Regions from separate parts of the Oryzomonas sagensis genome, predicted to be linked through region 2. Evidence: riboswitches for the same ligand, from Rfam matches in the RefSeq annotation. Region 2 holds a riboswitch; the other holds the start of a gene.
The links. Region 2 has a riboswitch for thiamine pyrophosphate ahead of thiD (bifunctional hydroxymethylpyrimidine kinase/phosphomethylpyrimidine kinase). Riboswitches for the same ligand answer to the same signal wherever they lie in the genome.
Positions count from the first base shown of each region.

Region 1: it holds a riboswitch for thiamine pyrophosphate, as region 2 does, so the genes downstream of both, thiS (sulfur carrier protein ThiS) here and thiD (bifunctional hydroxymethylpyrimidine kinase/phosphomethylpyrimidine kinase) in region 2, are expected to answer to the same signal.

Region 1 is NZ_VZRA01000001.1:1,029,985-1,033,366, forward strand. It holds gene F6V30_RS04645 (flagellar FlbD family protein) at 1-73, opposite strand, end outside; gene F6V30_RS04650 (AAA family ATPase) at 187-1,278, opposite strand; gene F6V30_RS04655 (PilZ domain-containing protein) at 1,345-1,671, opposite strand; TPP riboswitch at 1,839-1,938, shown strand; gene thiS (sulfur carrier protein ThiS) at 1,984-2,184, shown strand; gene F6V30_RS04665 (thiazole synthase) at 2,273-3,052, shown strand; partial or broken gene thiE (thiamine phosphate synthase) at 3,231-3,382, shown strand, end outside.
Region 2 is NZ_VZRA01000002.1:127,650-131,031, forward strand. It holds gene thiC (phosphomethylpyrimidine synthase ThiC) at 1-55, opposite strand, end outside; gene thiD (bifunctional hydroxymethylpyrimidine kinase/phosphomethylpyrimidine kinase) at 89-1,564, opposite strand; TPP riboswitch at 1,637-1,743, opposite strand; gene alr (alanine racemase) at 2,137-3,276, shown strand; gene selD (selenide, water dikinase SelD) at 3,349-3,382, shown strand, end outside.

The sequences.
Region 1 (3,382 bases), on a different contig from region 2:
TCTCCTCGATACTGACGATGTGGTCGGGGTTGACATACATCACCTGCTTGTCCAGACGGGTCAATGGGATCATAATACCACCGGAAATATGAATGTTTGTCTATAAATATCAAAAACCGTGTCAGGTCAAGAAGTTTTTGCCTGAAATTAAAAGCGGCATATTATCGTTCATCACAACAATGTGCATTACAACAATGCATCGATAGCCGCAAAGTCGATGTAGCTTTCAGAGGTGGAGTTGATCAGTTCGATCTTTTCCAGGTCATCCGGGCCGATCTTCGAGACATGCTCCCTGAGGCGGTAAAAAACCTCCGAAGAGGTCTCCTCGACGCGGATATAGGGGATTTTGCTGTCGTCGAGAATCTGCTGGGTGATGAGCGACATGGGGGCGTGCCCGCTGATGACCAGGCCGGTCAGGCGCTTTTTGAAATCCGGTATATGGTGCAGCGAAGAGGCGGTGACAATCAACTCATCCCTCGAACTGGTCACGATAAGCAGCGTGGACTCCTCAAGATGGTCGATGACCCGCTGCGACGATGCCGCTCCCAACTGGATATTATGGCAGATGCGGCTTTTCTCTGCGGGGTTCCCCTTGAGCGGCAGGCCGAGCATCTGGGCCACATGTTGCAAGGTCGGATGGGCCAGGACCGGGCTGTAATCGAAGGCGCTCGTCACCAGCAGGTCGCTTCCGCCAAAGGCCTTTTTCAGATAGGCAAGGGAGCGTTCGCGCTTTTCCGGCAGCAGCTTGTTGACCATGACAACGCGAACGTCGGCTTTTTCCCGCTCGTAGAGTGCCAGGTTCAACTCCACGGCGTCTACCACATTGCCGATGCCGCCGTTGGTAACCATGAGCACCGGTGCGCCCGCCATGGTCGCCACCTGGGCGTTGTTCGCCCCGACCACCGATCCGACGCCACCGTGGCCCGCCCCCTCGATGATCAGAAAATCGTATTTCTGCTCAAGCTCGCGAATCGCGCCGGTGATAAGCATGCGGGGCGTTTCCGGGGCAATCTTGCCGTCCAGGAATTTTCTGGTCGAACCGGGCGTGAGGGTCATGGGCGACATGAGGTGCGCGTCCTCATCCAGCCCGTAAACGCTGGCCACCATGGCCGCATCCATGTCCATGGTCAGGCCGTGGTACTCGATGCACTTGGGGCCGATCGGCTTGATGAAGCCGACCCGCTCATATTTTTTGCGGGCCAGATGCATGAGCGACAGGCTGATGGTGGTTTTGCCGCAATGCTGCCCGGTGGCGGCTATGAATATCTTTTTGCACACCATACTCTGCCATCCTTCCCAAGGCCATGAAACCGTCGAGAGTCCATCGTCTGCCGCCAACCGTGGTTATGCCGTTTCAAGAAACCGGAGGAAGTGCTCTTCGCCGGCCTGAAAATGTAAAAAACGCACCCCCATGCCGCTTTTCTTGACCAGGTGGAAGAGGTTTTGCGGCACTTTCTTTGCCCACATGACCCGGGCATCAACCTGAACCAGCTGGTCATCGACAGTAAATTCGATCCTGATTCTGCTGTTGGGCGGGCAGACATTGGCGCTTTTGATGAACATGCCGGTTGCCGATATATCCTCGCTGAATGCCACACGGTTGGCGCCGTCGATGCCGAAACGGATCGTTAAACGCTTTTTGAGCCGCCGTATAATCCTCTTTTCGGTCATTATGGCCTCAAACTAAAGAGCTTATTCTGTAACGAAAACGCCAAGACTATAGCACAAAATAGCGGATGGGGGAGAAGAATTGAAAAAACGCGGGGTTCAGTTTTTTATTTTCGCCCCTGTGCCGGTATAAATTCGATTGACAGCGTCGCGTCAATACACTAGGTTAATGTAAACGCTGGGGGAGTTTCGACTGAGAGCGGCGCTGCGTCGCGACCCTTAGTACCTGATCCGGGTAATGCCGGCGTAGGGAAGCGCAAACATTCAGATGTTCCAAGCCGCTTCCGCGGCTTTTTGCGTTTTGGGGGCACAGACATGAATATTGTACTGAACGGCGAGACGACAGACATCGCCGCGGGGTGTACGGTCGCCGGGCTTCTGGAACATCTGCAACTCCCGCGCGAACGGGTGGCGGTGGAGGTCAATCTGGCTATCGTTCCCAAGGCGGCCTACGACAGCCGTGGGCTGTCGGAGGGGGACAGGATAGAGATCGTCCACTTCGTGGGCGGAGGATGAAAAACGGGCAGGGAGGCGGTGGGGCAAATTGCGCGCCAGCCCCCTGCGCCTGAAGTCAACACGTTGCTGCACAAGGAGACATGCTGCTATGACAACCCAAAAGGATACATGGACGATCGCCGGCCGCGAGTTTACCTCCCGCCTGATGGTAGGCACCGGCAAATACGCCAGTTTTCAACAGACTGCCGAGGCCCTGGAGGCCTCGGGGGCCGAGATTATTACCGTGGCGGTACGGCGGGTCAACCTGGACCGGAGCAAGGAATCGCTCCTGGATTATATCGACCCCCGGAAATACACCCTGCTCCCCAATACCGCCGGCTGCTACACGGCTGACGACGCCGTGCGCACCTGCCGCCTGGCCCGCGAGGCGGGCATGTCGGATTTCGTCAAGCTCGAAGTGCTGGGGGACGAGAAGACCCTGTTCCCGGATAACGAGGAGTTGCTCAAGGCCGCCCGGATCCTGGTCAAGGAGGGCTTCACCGTGCTCCCCTACACCAGCGACGACGTGATCATGTGCCGGAAGCTGGAGGATATCGGCTGCGCCGCGGTCATGCCGCTGGGGGCTCCCATCGGCAGCGGCCTGGGGATCCGCAACCCCTATAACATCAGGATCATCCTGGAGTCGGTCAAGATCCCGGTGATCGTGGACGCCGGGGTCGGCTCGGCCTCCGATGCGGCCGTCGCCATGGAGTTGGGCTGCGCCGGCGTGCTTATGAACACCGCCATTGCCGGAGCCCGGGACCCCATTGCCATGGCCCGCGCCATGAAGTTGGCCGTGGAGGCGGGACGGCTTTCCTACAAGGCCGGCCGGATTCCCCGCAAGCTTTATGCGAACGCCTCCAGCCCCCTGGACGGCATGATAGTCTGATAGGTTGTTGAAAAACAGCCATCAGGCCTTCGTCCTCGAAAGCCCTTTCGTGCGGCGTAGCGCTGCTACGCCTCCTCATGGCTCTCTGCGGGTGCGACGATCTGACTATTTTTGAACAACCGGAGTTTTTCAACAATCATCTTCACGGCTTCTTGTTACGTATGTTCACCATGTCCCTATGAAACCCGTCGATTTCTCACTCTATCTGATTACCGACCGCACCCAGACCGCCGGCCGGCCGCTTTTGGACGTGGTGCGCGCCGCCCTGGCCGGCGGGGTGCGCGCCGTGCAACTGCGGGACAAGGACCTGCCGGACGGCGAGTACGTGGA
Region 2 (3,382 bases):
CGATCTGCATCTGTTCGGTAATGAGGCCCCGGCGGGCGTATTCGAGTTGGGTCATTGCGTGCTCCGTATAAAGGATTGATGGTATGGGTCAGCGGTCGCTTTGCCGGGCGGCGGCAAAATGATTCACCGGGCTATGCCCCTTGCCCAGGGGGTGGGCCAGGCGGATGGCGGCGGAGATGAACTCCTTGGCCTTTTCCACGGCGCTTCTGAGCGGCTCCCCTTGGGCGAGGAAGGCGGCGATGGCCGAGGCGTAGGTGCAGCCGGTGCCGTGGGTGTTGCTGGTGAAGACCCGTTCCGCCGCATATTCCCGGCATTCGTAGCCGTCGAAGAGGATATCCATGGATTGACGGCCGGCCAGATGTCCCCCCTTGAGCAGAACGTTGGCCGGGCCCAGGGCGTGCAGGTCGCGGGCGGCCTGTTCCATATCCGCCTCGCAGCGGATCGCTCTCCCCAGCAGGCGCTCGGCCTCGGGGATGTTGGGGGTCAGCAGGTAGGCCTGGGGCAGCAACTGTTCCAGCAGGATGCGGAGCGAGTCCCGATCCAGCAGGGTCGTGCCCCCCTTGGATACCATGACCGGGTCGATGACCAGCGGGATATACCCGGTGCGCTCCGCCAGCAGTTCGGCCAAGGCCGAGACGATGGCCGAGGTGTGCAGCATGCCGGTCTTGATGACGTCCACCGGGATATCGGCCAGCACGGTCGTGATCTGATCCACCACAAAGGAAGGGGGGAGGCCGTGGATGGCCGAAACCTCCCTGGTATTCTGGGCGGTCAGGGCGGTCAGGGCGCTGGCGGCGTAGCTCCCCAGCAGGGTAATGGTCTTGATGTCGGCCTGGATGCCGGCTCCGCCCCCCGAGTCGCTGCCGGCCACGGTCAGGACCGAGCCGCGCGGGTAGGGGCAGGTGCGGTTGAAGAGCAGTTTCAGCTCGGCGGCGGCGATGTCGGGACGGGGACTGGACAGGACCGACGAGATCACCGCCACGGCGTCGGCGCCGGCGTCGATCACCCGGCAGGCGTTGCTGGTGGTGATGCCGCCGATGGCCACCACCGGGAGCTTGATGCGGTCGCGGATGGCGCACAGGCCGCTGGTGCCCGGCATGTGGGTGATGACCTTGCTGTCGGTCGGGTACATGGCACCGAAACCGATATAATCGGCCCCCTCCTGTTCGGCCTGGAGGGCCTCGTCCAGGTTATGGGTCGATTTGCCGACGATCTTGCCCGGGCCGAGCAGCTCCCGTGCCTCGGCAATGCCGCCGTCGTCCTGGCCCAGGTGGACGCCGTCCGCATCCAGTTCCCTGGCCAGCCGAATGTCGTCATTGACGATGAAGGTCACCCCGAAGCGCTTGCAGAGCTGCTTCAGCTCGCGCCCCTCCTCCAGGCGGGTCTCGTGGCTTTTCTCCTTGGCGCGGTACTGCAGCACCGCCACACCGCCACGCAGGGCGATCCGCACCCGTTCCACCAGATTGTCATCCTGGTCGGTGATCAGATACACGCCCCCAACCGGCGGAAATACCTGCGCCGTATTGTTGATGACGAGACGAAACCGTTTGCTGCAGTCGTCCATGGCATATCCCTCGTGGTAATAAAAAAGCCGCACTGTTGTGATACAGGCGGCCGGGTTCATGGATAAGATGAACAGTCGTGCAAGCCGCTTTCCTACGCCGGAATTAACCGGATCAGGTTCAAAGGGTCTGATTCCAAAAGGAATCATCTCAGCTCTTGCGAACTCCCCCAGGGCCTTGTAATTGTGTCTACGGTACTGGATTTAACCGTTCCTGTCAATCCCAATGACAGCAGCGGCAGGCTGGAGGCGGTGTGGCGGCTATCGGAAACGATTTCGTTTCCCTACGTTAGGGCATCGATGGTGACCTTCACCTTGCCGGTCAGCGTGACGGTGCTCTTGGATGTACAGTCATCTATGTAACCGTAAGATATACCTGGAAAATTTTAAATCAAGTTATATTTGTTTTTATGATCTGCCGTGCCCGTCCGGCTTGTAACGACAGCGACAGCGCCGGTAGCCGGCACGGCCCCGGAAACGGCGGCCCCCTTTCGCTTTACAGCCAGGGCCGGACGTGGTAATAACCCCTTCTAAAGACATTGTCTTGCCTTTGATTCCGAAAACCAAGGAGTGTCATGGTCGTGTACGACAGCCGTCCCACATTCGCCGAGATCGATCTCGACGCACTGCGCCATAATTTTGAGCTTATCCGCGCTTCCATTCCCCGCCGGACCGAGATGCTGGCGGTGGTCAAGGCCGACGCTTACGGCCACGGCTTCATGGACATCAGTCGCGAACTGGAGGCGCTGGGGGTGAACGCCTTCGGCGTCGCCTTCCTGGCCGAGGGCATTCAACTGCGCAAGAGCGGCATCGACAAGCCGATCCTGCTGTTGGGCGGGGTGTATCCGGGCCAGGAGCGCAAATGCATCGGCTACAACATCTCCACCGCCCTCTTCACCCTAGAGCAGGCCCAGGCACTTAACCTAGCCGCCGGCAAGCTCTTTCGCAAGGCCCAGGTCCATCTCAAGATCGACACCGGCATGGGGCGCCTGGGCATCACCTACGCCGAGGCCCCCGCGTTCCTGAGCGAATTGAAGAAGCTGCCCAACATCACCCTGGAGGGGATCGTCTCCCACTTCGCCAGCGCCGATGAACTGGACGAATCGGGCCAGCATTTCACCCGCATCCAGGCCGAGCGGTTCTCCTGGGTGGTCGCCGAGGCCCGCAAGGCCGGCTTCTCCCCGCGCTATATCCACATCGCCAACAGCGCTGCGGCCCTGCTCCGGGACAACGCCGGCTGCAACCTGGTCCGTCCCGGCATCGTGCTCTACGGCGCCATCCCTTCGCCCGATTTTCAAGGGAAGCTGGACCTCAAGCCGGTCATGCGCCTGAAAAGCAGCATCGCCATGCTGAAATGGGTGGAGCCGGGCACCACCATCAGCTATGCCCGCCGCTTCACCGCCGCCGAGCGGACCCTGATCGCCAGCGTGCCGGTGGGGTATGCCGACGGTTACCCCCGCACCCTCACCAACCGGGGGGAGGCGTTGATCCGGGGCCAACGGGCGCGGGTGGCCGGGACGGTCTGCATGGACTGGATCATGCTGGATGTGACCCATATCCCCGGCGTGGCCGTGGGGGACGAGGTGGTGCTGATGGGGACGGACGGGGCGGGGAACTGCATCCACGCCGAGGAGTTGGCCACCCTGGCCGGTACCATCCCTTACGAGATCTTCTGCGGCATCAGCAAACGGGTGCCCAGGATTTACCTGAAATGATTTAGCTGGGACCCATAGGTCCTATAAGACTTATAGGCCCCATAGGACCGATAGCACAAACAAAGGAAAGTTATGATCAAACTGACGCAGCTGGTAAAAGCCGCCG